DNA from 3 places in the Erythrobacter sp. LQ02-29 genome. Region 3 is predicted to be linked to each of the others. Evidence: predicted binding sites of a transcription regulator. Region 3 holds the regulator's gene; each other region holds the start of a gene.

The links. The regulator LexA, encoded in region 3, represses DNA repair genes until DNA is damaged. The targets are predictions, from matches to a motif close to GTTCCNCNCTTGTTCT.
Region 1: MKP08_RS08405 (S24 family peptidase) is a predicted target of LexA. The motif match lies at 6,340-6,355, and genes of this name have one in related genera.
Region 2: MKP08_RS04740 (ribonucleoside-diphosphate reductase subunit alpha) is a predicted target of LexA. The motif match lies at 3,833-3,848, and genes of this name have one in related genera.

Annotation. Positions count from the first base shown of each region.
Region 1 is NZ_JANCNT010000001.1:1,696,777-1,704,783, reverse strand. It holds gene MKP08_RS08450 (PAS domain-containing protein) at 1-562, shown strand, start outside; gene MKP08_RS08445 (response regulator) at 559-909, shown strand; gene MKP08_RS08440 (MerR family transcriptional regulator) at 991-1,407, opposite strand; gene MKP08_RS08435 (integration host factor subunit alpha) at 1,412-1,711, opposite strand; gene MKP08_RS08430 (beta-ketoacyl-ACP synthase III) at 1,847-2,818, opposite strand; gene plsX (phosphate acyltransferase PlsX) at 2,815-3,870, opposite strand; gene rpmF (50S ribosomal protein L32) at 3,908-4,087, opposite strand; gene MKP08_RS08415 (MBL fold metallo-hydrolase) at 4,253-4,897, opposite strand; gene MKP08_RS08410 (cation diffusion facilitator family transporter) at 4,963-5,568, opposite strand; gene MKP08_RS08405 (S24 family peptidase) at 5,618-6,274, opposite strand; gene MKP08_RS14415 (DNA cytosine methyltransferase) at 6,795-7,697, opposite strand; gene MKP08_RS14410 (Com family DNA-binding transcriptional regulator) at 7,720-7,869, opposite strand.
Region 2 is NZ_JANCNT010000001.1:959,982-967,988, forward strand. It holds gene MKP08_RS04720 (ABC transporter ATP-binding protein) at 1-649, shown strand, start outside; gene MKP08_RS04725 (hypothetical protein) at 646-879, opposite strand; gene nadB (L-aspartate oxidase) at 946-2,532, shown strand; gene MKP08_RS04735 (alpha/beta fold hydrolase) at 2,577-3,464, shown strand; gene MKP08_RS04740 (ribonucleoside-diphosphate reductase subunit alpha) at 3,898-5,928, shown strand; gene MKP08_RS04745 (acyltransferase) at 6,218-7,285, shown strand; gene MKP08_RS04750 (AMP-binding protein) at 7,256-8,007, opposite strand, start outside.
Region 3 is NZ_JANCNT010000001.1:2,255,460-2,263,466, reverse strand. It holds gene MKP08_RS11185 (ComEC/Rec2 family competence protein) at 1-1,172, shown strand, start outside; gene lexA (transcriptional repressor LexA) at 1,216-1,902, opposite strand; gene MKP08_RS11175 (molybdopterin molybdotransferase MoeA) at 1,985-3,172, opposite strand; gene moaC (cyclic pyranopterin monophosphate synthase MoaC) at 3,169-3,642, opposite strand; gene MKP08_RS11165 (hypothetical protein) at 3,650-3,838, opposite strand; gene trpC (indole-3-glycerol phosphate synthase TrpC) at 4,010-4,795, opposite strand; gene trpD (anthranilate phosphoribosyltransferase) at 4,797-5,789, opposite strand; gene MKP08_RS11150 (aminodeoxychorismate/anthranilate synthase component II) at 5,786-6,397, opposite strand; gene pip (prolyl aminopeptidase) at 6,394-7,356, opposite strand; gene MKP08_RS11140 (phosphodiester glycosidase family protein) at 7,361-8,007, opposite strand, start outside.

The sequences.
Region 1 (8,007 bases), 560 kb from region 3:
TAATCACCGGGTCAAGAACACGCTGGCGATCGTGCAGGGGCTCGCCATGCAATCGTTCCGCACCGCCGAAACGGAGCGTGGGCGCGTGGTATTCGAGGCGCGGTTGCGGACGTTGGCGACGGCTCACAATCTCTTGACCGAGGGGTTCTGGGGTGCGGCCGAGGTTGCAGATGTCGTGCGGCAGTCCGCCCAGGCCACGGCGAGAGATGCACTGGCACGGATCGATTTCTCGGGCGATCTGGTGCGATTGCCCCCGCAAACGGCCGTTTCCCTTGCGATGATCATCCACGAATTGTGCACTAACGCCATGAAATACGGTGCTCTATCCAATGAAAGCGGCTCCATCGCGATACGGTGGCACGTCGTCGAGAACGGAGCGAAGGCCTTGGTGTTCGAATGGAAGGAACAGGGCGGGCCCGCTGTAACGCCCCCCGAAAGGCCGGGTTTCGGCACGCGGCTTATCTCACGCGGGGTTTCCGATCGTTCCACCGGTTCGGCCGAGGTCGCTTACGAGCCGGATGGGTTGCGCTTCTCGATGCGGGCGGAGCTGGAAGCGGCATGAATCTGGCAGGGAAGCGCGTGCTATTGGTGGAAGACGAGGTCATCATCGGGTTCGCGCTCGACGACATGATTTCGGATGAAGGCGCGCAAACCACGCTTGTCGCATCACGCGCCGATGCGGAGCGGGCGCTCGCCGAAACGGATTACGACCTCGCAATCATCGACGTGAACCTGAACGGCGACCTCAGTTATCCGCTGGCCGATGTCCTGACGCAAAAGGGCTGCCCGTTCATTTTCGCCACTGGTTATGGGAATGTCACGCACCCCGACCGGTTCGCGCAGGTTCCCACGGTCGGGAAGCCCTACAATCTGACGACGATCATGCAGGCCACGACGGAGGTCTTGTAGCTTCCGACGCGATAGCACCGGCATCGAGAAGGTGGCAAAGCCCGGCCAGCTTCCGCATCCGCAAAAACCGGGAAGGCCGTTCTATGCGTTCAGCGCTTTCGCTAGACTGTCGCGGATATCCGTCAGTTCCGACAGCAAGTCGCTAGCGATGGTGGCGTTTTTCGCGTCGCGCCCTTGCTCCGGCGCAACCTCTGCCGTGTCCGTTTGCGGCGCGCTTTCGGTCCCACCCGCGACATCGGAGCGGCCATCCTCAATGGCCTGGCGCGCACCCTTGATGGTGTAGCCCTCGACATTGACCAGCCGGTCGATCGCTTCGACCAGGGCAACGTCGGCGGTTCGATAATACCGCCGGTTGCCGCTGCGCTTGAGCGGCTGGAGCATGGGAAACTGTTCTTCCCAATATCGCAGGACATGCGGACGGATGTTCAGCGCGGCACTGACTTCGCCGATGGTGCGCAGCGCCCCTTCGTCCTTCCCGTCCTCGAACCGCGCCGCCACCGGCTTAGAGCCCCGAAATGCGATCCCGCAGGATCTGGCTGGCGCGGAACGTCATCACCCGGCGCGGGGTGATCGGCACTTCCTTGCCCGTCTTGGGATTGCGACCGATGCGTTCGCGCTTGTCGCGCAGCACGAAGGTGCCGAAGCCGGAGATTTTCACATTCTCGCCGCTTTTCATGGCTTCGCACATGTGGGCGAGGATCGATTCGACCAGGTTCAGCGACTCCGCGCGGCTGAAGCCCATCTTGCGGTTGATGGTCTCGGCCAGATCGGCGCGGGTCAACGTGCCTTGGGAACGGGACATATTCGGTCAAATCTCCTGCTCGTTCGGTGCGGACCCGCGGTAAAATCCAACATAGATTAAACAATTAGACCCTAGACCGCAAACCGTACCTCGGGGCAATCCCCTAATGACACAGCTTCGCCAACCCCTGCCGGATCAGTACCGCGCGAGGCTGGCACCCCAGGTGAAGCCGCCGCCCATCGCCTCGAACATCACGAGATCGCCGCGGGCGATCTTGCCCGAACGCACGCCGTGGTCGAACGCCAGCGGCACCGACGCGGCCGAGGTGTTGGCGTGCTGGTCCACGGTGACGATCACCTTCTCCGGCGGCAGGCCCAGCTTGCGCGCCGTGGCGTCCAGGATGCGGGCATTCGCCTGATGCGGCACGACCCAGTCGATTTCCTCCGCCGTCAGGCCTGCGCCGTCCAGCACTTCCCTCAGCACCTGGGCGAGATTGACGACAGCGTGGCGGAACACCTCGCGCCCCTTCATCCGCAGATGGCCGACGGTCTGCGTCGTCGAGGGACCGCCATCGACATAGAGGAGATCGTGCTGCGCCCCGTCGGCATGGAGCGCCGAGGCGATGATGCCCGGTGCGCCCGCCTCGTCCCGGAACTCCTCGGCTTCCAGCACCAGCGCACCCGCGCCGTCGCCGAACAGCACGCAGGTGGTGCGGTCTTCCCAGTCGAGGATGCGGCTGAAGGTTTCCGCGCCGATAACCAGCGCCCGCTTCGCCATCCCTGTGCGCAGCATCGCATCGGCGGTGGTGAGCGCATAGAGAAAGCCCGAACATACCGCCTGCACGTCGAAGGCGATGCCGCCGGGCGTTCCCAGCGCGGCCTGCACCTTCGTCGCCGAAGCGGGAAAGGTATTGTCGGGCGTGGAAGTCGCCAGGATGATCAGCCCGATGGAATCCGCGTCGAAGCCCGCATCGTCCAGCGCGGCACGAGCCGCGTCGGTCGCGAGGCTGGCGGTGGTCTCCCCCTCGCCCGCGAGATAGCGCTGGCGGATGCCGGTGCGCTCCACGATCCATTCGTCGGTGGTATCGACACGCTCGGCCAGCTCGGCATTGCTGACGCAGCGCGCCGGCAGGGCGGAGCCGGAGCCCCGGATGACGGAACGGATCATTTCGCCTCCGCTTCGCCGCCATGCGCCCAGCCGCTCCGGTTGAGCTGGGCGAGATCGTCGGCCACGCGTTTGGTCAGGTCTTCCTCCAGCAGCCGGGCGGCGACGGCGACAGCATGCGCCACGCCCTTCGCGCTGGCGCTGCCATGGCTTTTCACGACGACGCCGTTGAGGCCCAGGAAGACCGCGCCATTGTGGTTGTTCGGGTCGAGGTGGTGGCGCAGCAGCTCGGTCGCCGGGCGCGAGACGAGGAAGCCGATCTTGGAACGCAGCGAGCTGGTGAAGGCGTTGCGCAGCAGGTCGGTCACGAAGCGCGCCGCACCTTCGATCGCCTTGAGCGCGATATTGCCCGAAAACCCGTCCGACACCACGACATCCACTTCGCCGCGATTGATCTTGTCGCTTTCGATGAAGCCGTCGAAGGTCAGCGGCAGGTTCTTTGCAGCCTGCAGGGTCGCCGCCGCATCGCGCAGTTCCGGCGTGCCCTTCTGCTCCTCGGTCCCGATGTTCAGCAGGCGCACGCGAGGCGCGGTGAAGCCGTTGACGATGCGCGAATAGGCCGCGCCCATGATCGCGAACTGGACGAGGTTGCGCGCATCGGCTTCCGTATTGGCGCCCAAATCCAGCATCACCGCATCGTGTTCGGCCAGGGTCGGCAGCAGCGCGGCGAGCGCCGGGCGGTCGATCCCCGGCATCGTGCGCAGCGCCAGCTTGCTCATCGCCATCAGCGCGCCGGTATTGCCGGCGCTGACCGCGGCCCCCGCCTTGCCTTCCTTCACCGCGTTGACGGCCAGACCCATGCTGGTGGATTTGGCCCGGCGCAGTGCGCGGGACGGCTTCTCGTCGCCGCCGACGACATCCTCGCAATGCAGGATTTCGGACGCCGCGCGCAGATTGGGGTGATGTTCCAGCGCCGCTTCGATGCGCGCGCGGTCGCCGACCAGCAGGAACTGGAAGCGGTCGTGATCCCGGCGGGCGAGAGCCGCGCCGTCGATCATCACGCGCACGCCTTCGTCACCGCCCATCGCGTCGACAGCGATACGCGGCAAAGTCATGGCGCTCTCCTGATTATGGGGCCGGGGCCCCGGATCGTCAGAGGCTCGGCGCGAGAACTTCGCGACCGTTGTAGAAGCCGCAATGCGGGCACAGATTGTGCGGGCGCTTGAGCTCGCCGCAATTACTGCATTCGTGGAAGGCCTCGACCTTCAGCGAATCGTGGGAGCGGCGATTGCCGCGACGATGCGGCGATACTTTTCTTTTTGGGACAGCCATGGCGGCACCTGTTCCTGCGAAATACGTCTAAATCTATGTCTTGGACCGCTTAGGCGAAGGCCGGAGCGCGCACAACCCATGGGGTCGGACGCCCTTGAAAGCCCAGCCGAGCGGGGAAGCAGCGCCCTATAGCGTGATTCCGGCGCAATGCAACCGGTTCGCGCCCTAACCTGCCAGCGCAGCGTCGCCCACGAAGGGATTGCTCTGCCGTTCGCGGCCGAAGGTGCTGGTCGGGCCATGGCCGGGAATGAAGGTGATATCGTCGCCCAGCGGCCACAGCTTGCCCGTGATGGCGTCGATCAGATCCTGGTGATTGCTCATCGGAAAATCGGTGCGCCCGATGCTGCCCTGGAACAGCACGTCGCCCACGATCGCGAAGCTGCTGGGCCGATGGACGAAGACGACATGGCCCGGCGTGTGACCGGGGCAATGGAACACGTCGAGCGTCAGTTCGCCCACGGTCACCTGGTCGCCGTTTTCGAGCCAGCGGTCGGGTTCGAAGGGCTCGCCCGGCGTGCCGAAGCGGGCCGCATCGTCGGCCAGGCGCGCGATCCAGAACCGGTCCGCTTCCTGCGGCCCCTCGATCGGCAGGCCCAGCTCCTTCGCCAGCACACCTGCCTGCCCACAATGGTCGAGATGGCCGTGGGTGATGAGGATCTTCTCGAGCGTCACTCCGGCGCGCTCCACGCCCGCCTTCAACCGGTCCAGATCGCCGCCGGGATCGACCACCGCACCGCGCATGGTCTTCGTACACCAGATCAGCGAGCAGTTCTGCTGCAGCGGCGTGACGGGAATGATCGCGGCCTTCATCGGCGGCTGGGTCTGGCTATCGGGCATGGGCAACGATGTGGCCGCAGGTCCGCCGCGATGCAAGCTCAGACGGTCCGTCGAGCTTGGCGGGCCTCCGACACAATCTCGACCGCTTCGCGCAGGACATAGAGGCCGATCGCGGCGCCGACGATCAGGTCGAAATAGCCGATTCCGGTCGCGAGCACGGCCAGGCCGCTGGCGATGACCGCGGCATTCGCCACCACGTCCGCCCGGGTGAATATCCACGCGGCGCGCAAATGCACCTCTCCCCGGCGATGCGTTGCCAGCAGACGCAGCACGATTACGTTCACCACCAGCGCAATCGAGGCGACCGCGATCATCCAGGGCCCCTCTGGCGCGGTCCCGGCAAAGAAGCGCCGCGCCACCTCCGCCAGCAGCCCCAAGCCAAGTGCGAACAGCGCGATGCCGCTGCCCAGTGCCGCATTGGCCTTGAAGCGGGACGATGCGCCGATCGCCACCAGCGCGATCGCGTAGACGGCAGCGTCCGAAAGCATGTCGAGCCCATCGGCGATCAGGCCGGTCGACCCGGCGCGCAGGCCGCTCGCCAGTTCGACGACGAACATTACCGCGTTCAGCGCCAGCGCGATACGCAGCGCATGCTTCTGCGCAGCCGTTTCCAGCGCCGGGGGCTCGCATCCGCAATCGCTCATGCGTAAGGACCTTGCATTGCTGGCGGCGCGCCGAGGAAGTGAGCGCGGATCATAGCCGCCCGCCTTTCCAGACCACACGCCCGACCACCTCTATCTCGGCCAGGTCTACCTCGAGCGCGGGATAGGCCGGGTTCTCGCTCAACAGGGCGACCCGGCCATGCCCGGCGAGTGCCACCCGCTTGACCAGCGGGGTATCGTCCATCCGCACGATATGGATCGCGTCGCGCAAGGGGCGCGGCGTGCGATCGACCAGAATTTCGTCGCCCTTGCGCAGCAGCGGCTCCATCGAATCGCCTTCCACCGTCAGCACCGACAGCATCCTGGGGTCGAAGCCATTGTCGCGCAGCCAGCGGGCGGAGAAGCCGAAATGGTCGAACGGTTTCTCGCCCTGCGCGAATTGCCCCGGTCCTGCCGACGCGGCGATCCCCAAACGCGGGATGGCGACGAAGGATTTATCCGCCTTTCCGCCGCCCGCATAGGAATTTTCCTCCCGACCGCCGAGCTCGCTTTCCGCCACGCCAAAGAATTCGGCTAGCCGCCGCCGGTCGCCTTCCTCCAGCTTGCGAGGACTGCCCTTGCGCACGAACTGCTGCAAATAGCTGGGATTGCGCCCGATCATCTCCGACAGCGCGGCAAGGCTGGCGCGCTTTTCCTGCGCCAAGGCGAGCAGGCGCTCGCGCGGTTCGGATGATGGATCGGACGTCATGATCGTCCACGCTCCCTACCAGTAGGAAAACTCCTAGACAAGTAGGATTTCGAGTGGAACGAATCAGAACAGAACAGGAACACAGATTCGCAGCCTTCGGAGATCCTTCCATGCTGATACGCCGTATCGAGCGATTCCTCAGGGAATTCGACATTGTGATGCGCCATTTATTCACTCTCGGTGATAAGGCGGGATTTGGCGTGATCTGCTGGGATGAAATGGGACTGTAACCAGCGGAAAACGGCGCATTCGTGAGGCGTAGGCGTCCTCCGGAAACCGACTAAATTTCTGGCACATCTTTAGGTGTCGTCGCGCGATCTTGAGGCTGAAAACCGCGGAAACCCGTTTCGATGTCCCAGTTACAGACCAACGGTGTCCCACTTAGTGCGAAGGCGCGCAAATCCGCGGATAAGCTAACGCCCAACTGTCGAAACTGGGACAGTTCAGCGTTGAGAAACCGGGACACGCTTTATGCGCGTCCCGGTCCATAGTGCTGGCGCGACGTGGGATCGCTTATTCATCACATGAAGGCAGCGCGGAGAGTGCGCCACGCATACGCTGCCGCCAAACTTGAAACCCCGTTACCGACTCCTCGGGTGCGGTCCAATCGATCGGCCATCCGAACATGAGCTCGTAGAAGCGCGGGTTGGAGATCAGGCCGCTTACGAAGGAGGTCTTCCCATGCTTCAAGCTCACCCGGACCGGGAGCGAAGAGGGGCAACGGTCGCTCAGCTTTACCCCCAGAGCCGCTAGTAGGAGCCAAAGCCAAGTCCAGATCCGCGCTGCGTTCTCCAGCGAGTACTGGCCCGAGCTCGACGGAACGATGTCCAACGGGCTCTTCGGTGATACCCTTCCCGAATCGATCAGCAGTTCGGGGTAATACCCGGCATCGGTGGCGGTCGGCGTCGGCCATGATGAAGAGGCGTCGCCGGCGGTGGCGAGCACCGACTTCTCGCGCCGTGAACAGGCCCGCTTTTGTGTCAAAGCCCAAGTCCTGAAGGCAGGTCGCGACCTCGGCAAATCCCAGATCGATGTGGCCTTCGACGTTTTCCGCGAAGACAATTGATGGTCGGACTTCGTCGATGATGCGTGCAACTTCGGGCCAGAGGTGTCGGGGGTCATCTTCAGCTCTTCGTTTCCCGGAGACGCTGAATGGCTGGCAGGGATATCCGGCAGAGAGGATATGAACGCGGTCACGCCACGCTCGGCCATCGAAGGATTTGAGATCGTCCCATATAGGCGCCTGATCCAACGCCTCGTCTTCCATCCGCGCCACGAGAGTGGCCGCTGCATGGGCTTCCCGCTCGACGTAACACACAGTTCGATATTGGGGTTCGGCGATGCTGATGCCGAGGTCCAGTCCGGCATATCCGGCACAAAGCGAGATCCCGAGAAGTTTGGTAGGTTCGGTATGTGAAGCCACAAGGACTTTCTCCACAGGCTGCTCAATTGGCGCTCTGGGGAGGGCTCGAAGGCCTCAGAATGTTGAAATGGCGGCAACGGCGACACTTTACCTCGACGCGGCCCACCAATGCGTTCCGTTCTGCTTTGAAAAGTAGCGCACCGCAAGATGCGCATCGAATCGACTCCTTCATTTAGAATACCTAGTAGGACCCCCGCCGTGACGGCCGGGGGAGCTAAGGGTCGAGCATGCCGACCCAAGGTGCGAGTGACAGCTCGCGGTTCAGGCTGTTTGCGCAGCCTGACCGCCCCCGTTAGAGGGCGATGTTCAT
Region 2 (8,007 bases), 1.3 Mb from region 3:
CGATCCGTTCTTCACCCCGTTCGAAGTGCTGGAGAACCAAGGCGGCTTCTACGGCATTCCCAAGGCCGAGCGGCGCAGCGAGGAACTGCTCGCGGCGGTCCACCTCTCGGACAAGCGCGATGCCTATGCCCGCACGCTGTCCGGGGGAATGAAGCGGCGGCTGCTGATCGCGAAGGCGATGGTCCATTCCCCGCCGATCCTGGTGTTGGACGAGCCGACCGCAGGCGTCGATGTCGAACTGCGCCGCCAGCTCTGGGAACTCGTCACCGACCTTAACCGGCAAGGCGTGACGATCGTGCTGACGACGCATTATCTCGAAGAGGCGGAGCAGCTGTGCGACCGGATCGCCATCATCAACCATGGTGAGCTTATCGCTAACAAGCCGACCCGCGATCTCGTCAGCATGGCGCGCGAGAAGATCGTGTCGATCACCGTCGACAAGGACATCGCCGGCCCGCCGATGGAACAGGCGTTCGTGAAGGCGGAAGTGGTGGAGCTGCGCCGGCTCGACATCACCTACGATCGCGACACGACCACGGCGGGGCAGGTCCTGGCGCTGGTGCAGGGCCACGGCTACGCGATCGAGGATGTGACCACGCGCGAGGCGGATCTGGAGGACGTGTTCGTCCAGCTGACGGGCGCGGGCTAGCCCTTCCGGCTTTCAGCCAGAATACCTGCACGACCCATCGGATCGGAGACCCAATCGTTCCGGTCGCGCCGCACGATGTTCGCCCCGCAGGCACGGCAGATGCCGAAGAACCCGTCGCTTTCCACGAACACCCGCATCCGGTCGGGCTCGTGCTTGCCCAAGAGGCATCTCAGTTTCGTCTTGACCACCCTGCGTTCCCATCGCCAGCGATCGTTCCATTGGATCGCCACGCGTAGCCAGTTCCCATCCTACGCTCTGCGCTTGCCGTCAACCTCCCGGCTCGCCATGGGGGAGCCATGTCACATTCCGATCACGACGTACTGGTTATCGGCTCGGGCGCTGCCGGGCTCACCGCCGCGCTGGCGCTGGCGCAGCAGAGGAAAGTGCTGGTTCTGGCGAAGGGCTCGCTCGATGGCGGTTCCACCGCGTGGGCACAGGGCGGCATCGCCGCGGTGCTCGATGCTGGCGACACGTTCGACGATCATATTCGTGATACGATGGTCGCCGGCGCCGGGCTCAACGACCGGGAGACGGTCGAATTCGTGATCGAGCGCGCGCCGCTGGCGATCGACCGGCTGATCGAGCTCGGCGTGCCGTTCAATCGCGAAAGCGGCGACCTGCACCTCACCCGCGAGGGCGGTCATTCCCACCGCCGCATCGTCCATGTCGCCGACGCGACAGGCTGGGCGGTGCAGGAGGCGCTGCTGAAAGCTGCCCAGGCCAATCCCAACATCACCCTGTTGCCGGGGCGCAGCTGTATCGACCTGATCACCGGCCACCATGCGGAACGGTTTTCGGGTTCGGGCCGGGTGTGGGGTGCCTATGCGCTGGACGAGGCGACGGGCGAGGTCGAGTGCCACGTCGCACGCGCTACGGTGCTGGCAGCGGGCGGTGCGGGCCGCGTCTATCTGTTCTCCACCGCGCCGCGCGGCGCGACTGGTGACGGCATCGCCATGGCGTGGCGCGCAGGCGCGCGCGTCTCCAACATGGAGATGATGCAGTTCCACCCGACCTGCCTCTACAATCTAGAGGTCAAGAACTTCCTCATTACCGAGGCGGTGCGCGGCGAGGGCGGACGGCTGATCAACCCGCAGACCGGCGAGCGCTATATGGCGAAATACGATGCCGAACGCATGGAACTCGCCCCGCGCGACATCGTCGCCCGCGCCAATGACGACCAGATCAAACGCTACGGCCTCGACTATGTCCATCTCGACATCAGCCATCAGCCCGCCGATTTCGTGAAGGGACACTTCCCGACGATCTACGAGAAGCTGATGGGCCTCGGCATCGACATGACGAAGGAGCCGATCCCCGTCGTACCGGCCCAGCATTATACCTGCGGCGGCGTGCTGGTCGACCTCGACGCGCGGACCGATCTGCCCGGCCTGTGGGCGGCGGGCGAATGCACCGAAAGCGGGCTGCACGGCGCGAACCGGCTTGCTTCCAACAGCCTCCTCGAATGCTTCGTGTTCGGGGAGGCGGCGGCGCGCGATATCCTAGACCGGTGGGACGATCTGGAAGGGCCGCCGGCGATCAAGCCGTGGGATGCCAGCCGCGTCACTGATTCGGACGAAGAGGTCGTGATCAAGCAGAACTGGACCGAAATTCGCCGGTTCATGTGGAACTATGTCGGCATCGTGCGCACGACCAAGCGGCTGGAGCGCGCGGCGCACCGCATCGCCACGCTGGGGCGCGAAATCGAGGATTATTACGGCGCTTTCCGCGTCACCACCGACCTCATCGAACTGCGCAACCTCCATCAGGCCGCCGACCTGATCGTGAAGAGCGCGCTGAAGCGGCACGAGAGCCGTGGTCTGCATTTCACGCTCGACTGGCCGGAGACCGATCCGGTGGCCAAGGATACGGTGCTGGTGCCGTAGGGATACGTCGGACAAGGCGAAACAGAAGCGGGAGGGACGCACGAATGCCCCAGATCAACGCAAACGGGGTCACGCTCGAATATGAAGATCGCGGGACCCGCGATGCGCCGGTGATCCTGCTGATCATGGGGCTGGGCGCGCAGATGACGCTGTGGCCCGACGAGCTGGTCGATGCGTTAGTGGCCGAGGGTTTCCGTGTGATCCGCTACGACAATCGCGACATCGGCCTGTCGCAGAAGATGGAAGGGGCGAAGTTCCCTGGCCCGGCGAAACAGATCCTGCTGGGCAAGATCGGGCTGAAGCCCGCGGTTCCCTACACCCTGGCTGACATGGCGGACGATGCCGCCGCCTTGCTCGACGCGTTGGCGATCGACCGGGCGCATATCGTGGGCGCGAGTATGGGTGGCATGATCGCGCAACTCGTCGCCGCGAACCATTCTGGTAAGACCATCACCCTCACCTCCATCATGTCGACCACCGGCAATCCGAAGCTGCCCGCTGCGAAGAAGGAGGCGATGGACGTGCTGACCAAGCGGCCCGATTCGGCGGACGAGGCTGTGCTGGTGGCACACGGAATGAAGATCGCGCGTGTTATCGGCAGCCCGGGCTATCCGGTGGACGAGGAGGCTTTGCGTGACCGGGTGACGAAGACCGTCCGCCGCAGCGTCTATCCCGCCGGGATGCAGCGCCAGCTCGCCGCGATCCTGCACGATGGGGACCGCCGCGCGCGCCTCGCCGGGGTCGAGGCCCCGACGCTGGTGATCCATGGCGAGGACGATCCGCTGGTCCCGAGCGCGGGCGGGCGCGATACCGCCGCGAGCATCGCCGGCGCGCGGATCGAGACCTTCCCCGGGATGGGTCACGACCTGCCATTGCCGCTGGTCGATCGCTTCGCTGCGCTGATCGCGGAGCACGCGCGCGGCGCAGCATAATTGCGCCCTCCGATTCGATTGATTTAAAGCCCCGCTCGACCGCTTTTCCGGCGATAAATTTTTTCACGGATTCGTTTTCCGGCTTGCCTTGGCGAGAGGCCAGCTTGGTCCACGCGTCGCGGTGTATTGTCATCATGAAACACCTGTGATCGGGACGGGTGCTCACGGCAAATCGCCCTTTCGCCCTATTGCGCATTCCGCCGCTCTGATTCAGTATCTAGTGGTTCGCTTCGCAGACGAGCCCCAAGACCTAGCGGTGCCGGGACAAACCGGTGGGCAGACTGTGGACGGCCTGGGGACTGACGGGGGACGGGAAATCCTGCGAACCCTACCTATATGCAAGACGGACGCACGGCGCTCGACTTGCACGAACATATGTGGAACATTCGGCGATATCACGAATCGTCGGGAAGCCAGCGATTGGGGCGACGAGATGGATTTCAGCAAGGATACCGGGATGACGATGGATAGCGCGGATGCGGCCGTCGACACGATCGACACGGATACCTCGTCGCAGGTCGCGAAGAGCGACAAGGCGGTGCGCATGGACAAGGGGGACGCGGGCTCAGGTACGCTGGTCGACGCTGCGGCATCCGCCATGGCCGAAGCGATGAAGACCGCGACCTCTCCGCAAAACGACAGCAAGCGGGTCAATGCGCGCCGCTTCGATATCGCGACCGACCCCGCGCGCGACGCGAACCTGACCGAATTCGGCAAGGAGACGTTGATCGACCGTTACCTGCTGCCCGACGAGACTTTCCAGGACCTGTTCGCCCGCGTCGCCGATGCCTATGCCGACGATCAGGATCACGCGCAGCGGCTCTACGACTACATCTCGAACCTGTGGTTCATGCCCGCGACGCCGGTGCTGTCGAACGGCGGCACGGGCCGGGGCCTGCCGATCTCGTGCTATCTCAACAGCGTCGAGGACAGCCTGGAAGGCATCGTCGGCACCTGGAACGAGAATGTCTGGCTGGCCAGCCGCGGCGGCGGCATCGGCACCTATTGGGGCCAGGTACGCGGCATCGGCGAGCCGGTCGGCCTCAACGGCAAGACCAGCGGCATCATCCCCTTCGTGCGGGTGATGGATTCGCTGACGCTGGCGATCAGCCAGGGCTCGCTGCGGCGCGGCTCGGCGGCGTGCTATATCGATGTCAGTCACCCCGAGATCGAGGAATTCCTCGAGATCCGCAAACCCAGCGGCGACTTCAATCGCAAGGCATTGAACCTGCACCACGGCGTGCTGCTGTCCGACGCCTTCATGGAAGCGGTCCGCGATGGCGCGGAATTCGACCTCGTTTCCCCGCGCGACGGATCGGTCCGCAAGACCGTCGACGCGCGCAGCCTGTTCCAGAAGCTGGTCGAAACGCGGCTGGCGACGGGTGAGCCCTACATCGTGTTCAACGACACGGTAAACCGCATGATGCCCAAGCATCACCGGGAGCTGGGTCTGAAGGTATCGACCTCGAACCTGTGCAGCGAAATCACTCTGCCGACGGGCCGCGACCATCTCGGCAACGATCGCACCGCGGTGTGCTGCCTCTCTTCGCTCAACCTCGAAAAGTGGGACGAGTGGAACGGGGACAAGCGGTTCGTGGAAGACGTCATGCGCTTCCTCGACAACGTGCTGCAGGACTATATCGACCGCGCGCCGGACGAGATGGCGCGGGCGAAATACTCCGCCGCGCGCGAACGCAGCGTCGGCATGGGCGTGATGGGCTTTCACTCCTTCCTCCAGATGAAAGGGCTGCCGCTCGAAGGGCCGATGGCGAAGGCTTGGAACCTGAAGATGTTCCAGCACATCAGCGCCAAGGCGGACGAGGCATCGATGGTGCTGGCGAAGGAGCGCGGACCGTGCCCTGACGCCGAGGAAATGGGCGCGATGGAGCGCTTCAGCTGCAAGATGGCGATCGCGCCAACCGCGTCGATCAGCATCATCTGCGGCGGCACCAGCGCCTGCATCGAACCGATCCCGGCGAATATCTACACCCACAAGACGCTGTCGGGCAGCTTCATCGTGAAGAACCCGTATCTCGAAAAACTGCTGCGCAAGAAGAGCAAGGATTCGACCGCGGTGTGGAACTCGATCCTCGAGCGGGGCGGATCGGTGCAGCATCTCGATTTCCTCACGGCCGAGGAAAAGGCGGTCTACAAGACCAGCTTCGAGATCGATCAGCGCTATCTGCTGGAATTCGCGGCCGACCGGTCGCCCTATATCGACCAAGCGCAGTCGTTGAACCTGTTCATCCCCGCCGATGTCGATAAATGGGACCTGATGATGCTGCACTTCCGCGCGTGGGAGAAGGGCATCAAGTCGCTTTACTACCTGCGCTCGAAGAGCGTGCAGCGCGCCGGCTTCGCTGGCGGGGTGGAAACCGACAACACCCCCGACGCGGCGAAATACGAACTCGCCGCGGGCGACGGCGCGGAAACCGATTACGAGGAATGCCTCAGCTGCCAGTGAGATTTCGGTAGTCCCCAAGCGGGTTCGAATTAAAGACCCCCCCACTCCGGACAGGATGCGGGGGGGGGCGTTTGGGTGCACGACTTTCAGTCGGAGCCGGCGCGGATACCGGACACGACCACCGCGCCAACCTGTCTCGAATTCGTGCGGCCGTCTGATCTTTCGTTGCATGCTCGCCCTCGACAGGACAGGAAGAGCGTCGATGCGGGCGACCCCAGCATAGGGCGCGAGTCAGTCTGGGGATTTGCATGAACGACGTCGGTTGCCGTTCGACGGGATGCGTCACGTTGTGACAGGCCCGCTGTCCCTCCCACACGGCCTCGCCATCGGTCCCGGCACCTTCCGGGTGATCCTCGCCGCATTCGTGGTGGCGAGCCATCTTTCGAACTTCGAGATCGGGCGTCCGGCGGTGTTCGTGTTCTTCTCGCTGTCCGGATACTGGATCAGCGCCATCTACGACCGGCGCTACAGCAAATATCCGACGCTGTGGATATTCTACCTCTCGCGCTTCCTGCGCATCTGGCTGAGTTTCGCCGCCGCTTTCGTGTTGGCGCTGGGCGTATTCGCGCTGGTCGGAGAGCCCCGTCCGCCCATCACCCTGGCGGGGCTGGCGCTGTTCGGCATCGCGTCCAACCGGCTCGACGTATTGGGAACCGCGTGGTCGCTCGACCTAGAAATGCAGTTCTACCTCCTATTCCCTCTGCTGTGGCTCCTCGGGGCGCGCATCCGCAGCCGGGCGGTCATCGCCGCGGGCGTGATCGCCGTCACCGCCTTCGGCTGGTTTTTGCGCGAAGGGCCCGGCCTGTGGACGGCCCTCGCCTATGCCCCGTCGTTCGTACTCGGCATGGCGATCTACGCCACGCGCTGGGCACCTTCGCGGGGCCTCGTGCTCGCGGGCTTGCTGGCCTTTGGCGCGGTGGGTGTGCTGGTATTCCTTTCGCCCGTGCTATCGGCCCTGTTGATCAAGAGTGATCCGGGCCCGATCGACGAAGATATCTTCGGGCAGCTGTGGGTCGTGTTCCTGTTGCCCTTCGTCGCCTGGAACGTGCGACAGCAGAGCGGGCCCATCGATCGGACGCTCGGCAACTTCTCCTACCCGCTCTACATCATCCATTGGCCGGTTGTCGCCTTGCTGCTGCCATCGCTCGCCGCCTATGGACTGGCTGGAAAGGTGGTGGTGCTGGGCGCGATCCTGATGGTCGCGATCGCCTTCTACGTCCTGGTGGACAGGCCCGCCGAAAGCCTCCGGACCCGCCTGTTGGGCGCTGCGCTGGAGAAAGTGGGATGGCAACCGGAGCATGCTTCACGCGCCGTCCGCGGCCCCCCGCTAGGTATCGATCGCGACGGCGCTCCGTGACGGCAGCACCAGCGGGACGTAGCGGGAATAGAGCGACGCGGTGAACGCCTGCGCGTACCGCAAGGCGACGCCCGCCAGTACCGACAGGAGCAGGATCACCGCCAGATTGTCGTAGTGCCAGACGAACAGGAACATGTGCACGACGATGTTGTGCGCCAGGTAAATCTGGAAGACGGCTCCGGCGATTTCGGTCACGACTCGGCGTGCGATGCCCGGCAGCGCGAGGCGGGGCAGCCATAGCAGGATCAGGGCCGATCCGACGAACCAGACGATCTGTTGTGGCATCTTGAGATAGGCACCGGATTGCCCCTGGGAAATCGTGGCGATCGCGATGGCCATCGCAATGGCGAGGACGCTGAGTATCGTCTTTTGCGTGCGATCTTTCGCCAGGCCCACGCACCACCCGAAGGCGATGAACCAGAACAGGAATTCGGGCAGGCGGAAGGCGAGATCCGGTCGCGGAAAGGCGATTTGCGAGACGAGGCCGACGGCGCTTGCCACAACGAAGAAGCCCAGCCCGAATGTCCATGGCGATCGCGCGGCGAGGGTGCGAACCGGCCTAAGGCAAAACAGCACCGTCAGGATCAGCAGACATTGTGCGACCAGCTCCAGAAACCAGTACGGTTCCATCAGATTGCCGAACCGGCCGGTGAAATTGCTTACGAGGAAAAAAGCGGGCCAGTCGTACTGACCGGTGCCGACACTGTAAGCGATCAGCAGAG
Region 3 (8,007 bases):
CCGGGATCGGTTACACCCTGCTGACCGGGGCCGAGGTGCCCACGGTGCGCAGCTGCGTCGGAGCAGTGCTGGTGCTGCTGGCGCTGGCGCTGGGGCGCGAACCGCTGAGCCTGCGCATGGTCGCGGTCGCCGCGAGTGTGGTCATGTTGGCATGGCCGGAGGCGCTGGTCGGGCCGAGCTTCCAGATGAGCTTCTGCGCGGTGATTGCCCTCGTCGCGCTTCACAATACGGGACCGGTCCGGCGCTTCCTCGCACCGCGCGACGAGGGCATGGCGAGGCGGTTCCTGCGGCACCTTGCCATGCTGCTGCTGACGGGCTTCGTCATCGAGATTGCGCTGATGCCGATCGTGCTGTTCCATTTCCATCGGGCCGGTCTGTACGGGGCGTTCGCCAATGTTCTCGCCATACCGCTGACCACTTTCGTCAGCATGCCGCTGATCGCGCTCGCGCTCGTGCTTGACTTGGTGGGGCTGGGCGGACCGGTGTGGTGGCTGGCGGGCTGGTCGCTCGACCTGCTGCTGGCGATTGCTAACTTTGCCGCTTCGCAGCCGGGGGCGGTCAAGCTTGCCCCGCAAATGAGCGGTCTCACGATCGCGCTGTTCGTGCTGGGCGGCTTGTGGCTCGCCTTGTGGAGCGGTCGCGGCAGATTGCTTGGCCTCCTGCCCGTGACCCTGGCGCTCGGTCTTCTTGTGATGACGCCTGCGCCCGATATCCTGATCGGGCGGGATGGCCGCAATGTGGGCATCGCGGACGAGGAGGGCAGGCTCGTCATGCTGCGCGAGGGGCGCTCCGGGTATGCGCGGGACACGCTGGTGGAACTCGGCGGCAGGGGAGCGGAGACGGTCGGCATCGACCATTCGGCCCTGGCGCGATGCAGCCGCGATTTCTGCACCGTCGAGCTCGACCGAGGGGACCGGCACTGGAGCATCCTCATGGCGCGCAGTCGCGATCTGGTGTCCGAAAGAGCGCTGGCCGCCGCATGCGAGAGAGCCGATATCGTCGTGGCCGACCGCTACCTGCCCTATACCTGCCGCCCCCGCTGGTTGCTGGCCGATCGGCGCTTTCTCAGCCGTAGCGGGGGTCTGGCGCTCTATCTCGACGACCGCCGCGTGGCCACGGTGGCCGACGGGCAGGGCGAACATGGCTGGTGGCGCGCGCCGCGAGACAACTGATCCCGAGCGCGTACCGCGTAGACGCACGCTCGGCCGGAAACCCTCAGTGATAGCGCCGCAGGAGCCCCGCGAGCCGACCCTGCACCTGGACCTGGGCCGAATCGTAAACCTGCGATTGATAGGCGGAGTTTGCCGGATCCAGCCGAATGCGGCCGCTGTCCTTGTGGAGATACTTCAGCGTCGCTTCCTCGTTGTCGACCAGTGCAACCACGATCTCTCCATCGCGGGCCGTGTCGGTCCGCCGGATCAACGCGTAATCCCCGTCGAAGATGCCCGCCTCGATCATCGAATCGCCCGATACCTCAAGCGCGTAGTGATCGCCGGGGCCGAGCAGCGCCGCCGGGACCGGCAGGCTCTGGTAATCTTCCAGTGCCTCGATCGGCGCACCTGCCGCGATGCGCCCGTGCAGCGGAATCTCGATGACGTCGTTAGCAGGTTCGGGTGCCTTGGCGGACGCGGCCTTCGCCGAAGTGACCACATCGTTCGCCGCCTGCGGGGTACCACCGCCAACCGCATCCTCGGGCTGCTTGAGAATTTCCAGCGCCCGCGCGCGATTGGGCAGGCGGCGGATGAAGCCGCGTTCCTCCAAGGCGGAGATCAGGCGATGCACGCCCGACTTGCTCTTGAGGTCGAGGGCTTCCTTCATCTCCTCGAACGACGGGGAAATCCCGGTCTTCTCCAGCCGCTGCTGGATGAAGCGGATCAGCTCGTGCTGCTTGGCGGTGAGCATGGACAGGCTCCTGCATCGTTGTTCCAATCATCCGCCTATCGGCGAACGAATGTGGAACAATTAGGAAACAGATAGAGCGCCGTCAAGCAAAAGCGCCATTTCCGATCCAATAGGCGGGCACCAGCGATCCGGCGCGCAGACGTTCGCCGTCGATCGGGCGGTCGATCAGTGCGTCGGCGCCGGCCAGTGCCTCCAGCGCGCTGCTATCCTGTTGACCGAGCGGATGAAGCGCCTCGCCATCCCATCGTGCCCGGAGGAACTCGCGCCGCGGGCCGCCACCGGCGAGTTCTTCCGCGAGGGGCAGCAATAGCGGCTTGGCAACCGGATGCGCCGCACCGGCCAGCTTGCGCACAGCAGGCAGCATGAAGTGGAGGCCGGTGACGAAGCTGGAGACGGGGTTGCCTGGCAGGCCGAGCACCAGCTGACGATCGCGCTGCGCCACCATCAGGGGCTTTCCCGGCTTCATGGCGACGCGCCAGAAGGCGATCTGCGCCCCGGCTCGCTCCAGCGCGGGGCGCACCAGGTCGTGGTCGCCCACCGAGGCACCGCCCGAAACCACCAGCAGGTCGGCATCGGAATGGCGTTCGAAAGCTTCGACCAGAGCATCGATGCGGTCGGGGATCGGATCCTCGACCGCGACCGAGCAGGGAACGTGCGATGCCATGGCGCGCAGCATGGCGGCATTGCTGGCAGGTATCTGGTGCTCTGTGCATTGCGAGGGATCGCTCGCAAGCTCGTCGCCGCCTTCGAGCAGCGCGAGCCTCGGCATGGTTCCGACTTCGAGGGTCGCGTGACCGCCGGAGCGCGCGAGGGCGATCGCGGCGGCACCGATGCGCGACCCGGCGTGCAGCAGCGTGTCGCCTTCCGCGAAGTCGAACCCGCGCCGGCGGATATGGCGCGCATGGGGTCGGTCGTTGGCCGACAGGGTATCGCCCTCGCGGGCCGCATCCTCCTGCAACAGGACGGCATCGGCGCCGCGCGGCATGATCGCACCGGTCGATATCCGCGCGGCCTGATCGCTGGTCAGCGAGCCGTCGAACGGCGCGCCGCACCGGCTTTCACCGACGATCCGCCATGGACCGTTTCCGGCGACGGCGTAGCCATCCATGGCGGAGAGGTCGGCGGAAGGTTGAGTCCGGCGCGCGGCCAGCGGTTTCGCCAGATAGCGCCCCAGCGCGTCATCGACGCCGAGCGTTTCCGTCCCGAGCGGCTTCACCAGCTCGAGCAGGAGGGACTGCGCTTCTTCCAATGGGATCGGCGGAGTCTTCATTCCGGCGCGCGCCACTCGCCCGACTTTCCCCCGCGCTTCGAGAGCAGGCGTACGCCCTCTATCACCATCGCCTTGTCGATCGCCTTGGCCATGTCGTAAATCGTCAGCAGCGCGACGGAGACGGCGGTCATCGCCTCCATCTCCACGCCGGTCTTGCCCGTCAGCGAAGCGGTCGCGTCCACCCGGATCGCATCGTCGTCGAACGCGAACGCCACGCCCACCGCGTCGAGCGCGAGCGGATGGCATAGCGGGATCAGCTCACCGGTCCGCTTCGCCGCCATGATCCCGGCAATCCGGGCCGCGGCGAGAACGTCGCCCTTGGGCGCGTCGGCGTTGCGAACGGCCGCCAGCGCTTCGGGGGACATGCGGATGCGACCGGTGGCGACCGCGACCCGCGCGGTGGCGGACTTGCCACCAACATCGACCATGCGCGCGTGGCCATGCTCATCGAGATGGGTGAGTTCGGCCATCGGCCTCCTAACGCCTCCGCCTGTTCGACCAGATGGCGATTGCGAGACCGGCCAGCAGCAGGACCGCGCCCCACATTGTCCACTGGCGATCGTAGGCCATGAAGCTGCCAAGAAAGGCGATGCCCTGACCCTGAAGGATCCACACCGTCCCCATGGCCATCATCAGCAGGCCGACGAGCGTACCGAGTAACTTCATAGTGTCTCTCCGGATCCGGCAAGTCCTACAGGATGGAACACTTGGAACACAGTCCTGGGCTCGGAAAATCTACCGCTGGTTGCGCAATTCGGACGCGGTGCGGACAGGATCGAACGGGCGATCATGGCGGCGATATTGCTCCATGACGCCACAGTAGGACAGCTTGCGCGCTCAGCCATGCAGCAATGTGCGCGTGGCCGCCTCTACATCGTCCTGCCGCATCAGGCTTTCCCCGACCAGGAAGCATCGCACCCCGGCATCGCCAAGGCGTTGGCAATCGGCGTGGGTAGCGATCCCGCTCTCCCCGACGATCACGGCACCTTCGGGTGCCTGGGCGGCGAGGCGTTCGGTAACCGCAAGATCGGTCTCGAAGGTGCGCAGGTCCCGGTTGTTGATCCCGATCAGGCGACTTTTCAGCAGCTGCGCGCGCTTTAATTCATCCTCGTCGTGAACCTCGACCAGCACGTCCATTCCCAGTTCGGTGGCCGCATTCTCGATTTCGGTCATCTGCCCATCGGACAGGGCCGCGACGATGATCAGGATCGCGTCGGCCCCCATAGCGCGCGCCTCCACGCATTGCCACGGATCGACCATGAAATCCTTGCGCAACACGGGCAGATCGCAAGCCGCGCGAGCCTCGAGGAGGTAGTCCGCGTGCCCCTGAAAATAGGGTTCGTCGGTGAGGACGGAAAGGCACCCCGCGCCTGCGGCGGCGTAGGCGCGGGCATGATCAGCCGGGCGAAAATCGGGGCGGATCAACCCCTTGGACGGCGAAGCTTTCTTGATTTCCGCGATGAGGCCGAAGCCGGTTGTGGACTTTTCCCGCAGCGCCAGTTCGAACCCGCGCGGTGCTGATTGCATGGCGATCTTTTCGCGCAGTTGGTCGGGCGAAGTTTCACCCTTGCGCCGTGCGACTTCGTCACGCTTGGCGTCGCATATCTCGATCAGCTTGTTCATCTCAGGCCGCCATCGCGATCCAGCGGTCGAGCAGCGCCTCGGCGTCGCCGCTGTCGAGCGCCTCGGCAGCGCGGGTCGCGCCTTCGCGCCAGTCCGATGTCGCTCCGGCGACGAGCAGCGCACCGGCGGCGTTCAGGCACACCGCGTCGCGATAGGGGCCTGGCGCGCCTGCCAGCAGCGACTTCAACGCCTTCGCGTTGTGGATTGCATCGCCGCCGCGGATCGCCTCGATCGGGGCATGGGGCAGATCGGCATGCGCGGCATCGACGCGGCTCATCTCGTAATCGTGGCCACGCACGATCGCGACCTCGTTGCCGCCCGCCAGGCTCAGTTCGTCGAGCCCCTCGTCGCCGCTGACGATCATGGTCCAGTCGCTGCCGAGCCGTGCCTTGGCCCCGGCATAGATCGGAACATAGGCGGGCCGGGCGATGCCGATCAGCTGGCGCGTGACGCGCGCGGGGTTCGACAGCGGCCCCATCAGGTTGAAGATCGTGCGCCGGCCGAGCCGCTGGCGGATGGGTTGAATGCGCGCCATCGCCGGGTGGTGGTTCTTCGCGAAGAGGAAGCAGATGCCGATTTCGGTCAGCGTCTTTTCCGCGGTGCGTCCGGCCGCCTCCATGTCGAGCCCGAGCGCCTCCAGCGTATCCGCCGCACCCGACTTGCTGCTCGCCGCGCGATTGCCGTGCTTGGCCACCGGCACGCCGCAGGCCGCGACGACCAGGCTGACTGCGGTGGAAACGTTGAGGGTGTGGTGTCCGTCGCCGCCGGTCCCGCACACGTCGATCGCCCCTTCCGGAGCCTCGATCGGGATAAGGCGCGCCCGTAGCGCGAGCGCCGCGCCCGCGATTTCGTCCGCGGTTTCGCCGCGATTGGAGAGGTCGGTGAGGAAGCGGGCGATCTCTTCCTCCGACGGTTCGCCGTCGAGGATCGCGCCGAAGACCTGCTCCGCCTCCGCTTCGGTCAGGTGGGGCTCTGCGCCGGGGAGGGCAATCATGCCGCCTTGCCCGTCGGGGTCGCGGTCTCTATCCCGCAAATGTGGAGAAAATTGGCGAGAAGGGCGTGGCCGTGTTCGGTCGCGATGCTTTCGGGATGGAATTGGACGCCGTGGATCGGCAACTCGGCGTGGCAAAAACCCATGACACTGGTGCCGTCGAGCCCCAGCGTCTCGCTTGTCGCGTTGACGCGCAGCACCGCGGGAATGTCCTCCACCACCAGCGAATGATAGCGCGTCGCGGTGAAGGGAGAGGGGAGATCGGCGAACACGCCCGTACCGTCATGATCGACCGGGCTGGTCTTGCCATGCATCAACCCGCCGCGCACCACGCGCCCGCCGAAATGCTGCCCGATCGCCTGATGGCCGAGACATACGCCGAGCAGAGGCATCGCCGCATCCGCGCAGGCCGAGACCAGCTCGAGGCTGACCCCCGCCTCGTTCGGCGTGCAGGGGCCGGGCGAGATCAGCACGCCCTTCGCCCCTGTCGCGAGCGCCTCGCGCGCGGACAGCGCGTCGTTGCGCTCCACGCGCACCTCGGCCCCCAGTTCCATGAGGTAATGGACCAGGTTGAAGGTGAAGCTGTCGTAATTGTCGATGACGAGGATCACGGCGTCTTGCCCGCCAGCTCGTCCGTCGCTCGTACCAATCCGTCGATAATGCCCGCTTCGCTCGCGGAATGGCCCGCATCGTGGACGATGCGAAGGTCCGCTTCGGGCCAGGCTTGCTTGAGCGCCCAGGCGGAGGTGGGCGGGGTGCAGATGTCGTGGCGGCCCTGCACGATGATGCCGGGAATTCCGCGAAGCTTGTGCACGTCGCGCAGGAGCTGGTTATCCTCCAGCCAGAACCCCTCGCGGAAGAAATGCGCGGAGATACGCGCCATCGGTACCGCCTTGGCCGAATCGGCATAGTCCTCGATCAGCGCGGGTTTGGGCAGCAGGGTCGCGACCTGCCCCTCCCAGATCGACCAGGCGCGAGCGGCTTCCTGCTTCGCATCCTCGTCGTCGCCTGACAGGCGGCGGTAATAGGCCTCGATCAGCTCGCCGCGCTCTTCCTCGGGGATAACGGAGACGAAATCGTCCCACGCCTCGGCCATGATCTCGCTCGCGCCATAGCGGTAGAGCCAGTCGAGCTCCTTCTGCCGCGCCAGGAACACGCCGCGCAGTACCAGCTCGCTGACGCGCTCGGGATGCTTCTGGGCATAGGCGAGCGCGAGAGTGGAGCCCCAGCTGCCCCCGAACGCCTGCCATTTCTCATGCCCGCACATCTCGCGCAGCCGCTCGATATCGGCGACGATGGTCCAGGTGTCGTTATGCGCCAGTTCGGCGAAGGGCGTGGACTTGCCGCAACCGCGCTGATCGAACAGCAGCACATCGTAGAGATCGGGATTCCACTGCCGCCGGTGGTCGGGGCCGAAGCCGCCGCCCGGGCCGCCGTGAAGGAACACAGCGGGCTTCGCCCCGGGGGTGCCGACGCGCTCGTAATGGAGCGAGTGGCCGTCACCGACGTCGAGCATGCCGCTGTCATAGGGTTCGATCGGCGGGTAGAGGGTGCGCGCGTATTCGATCATGCGTTCAATCCTTTCGCTCGACGACCAGCATCGGCCCGATCGGTGCGCGCGCGTCCATCCGCTTTGCCACCGGGTCCCACAGGGACGACACGTTACCGTCGAGATAGAGCGCGTCGGGCGTTTTCGCCACATCGCGGAAATAGCGGGCGAAGCTGCCGAAGCTGATCGGCCCTTCCGAAATCGCGAAATGCGCGCGGCCTTGCGCGTCGACACCCACCCCGTTGCGGATATTGCGCGACGGGCCGTCTTCGGAAAATTCGGGATGCAGCTTGCCCGCGATCACCAGCATCGGCCCGCTCTGCGTGCCGAAATCGGGGCGATCGGTTACGTTGCTGTAGAAGTCCGCGCTGGTGCGCACATGCCACTTGCCCTTGGCACCGTAGAACACGCCGTTGGGCTTCATGTGGAAATTGCCCGACCCGTCAGCGCGGTTGAGTTCCTGACGACGGTCGCCGTTGCGCACGAAATAGCCGATCGGCTTACCCTCGCCGTCGAACATCCCGGCATTGACCGCGAAGGCGACCTTGGCCGCTTCATCGCCCATGGCGGCCTTGAGCTTCGCGTAGCCGCGATAGGGAGGCTGGCCCAGCGCGGCGAGGATGACGTGCTTCGCCGGATCGGCGATGCAGTCGGTAATCGCGACGCCTTCGA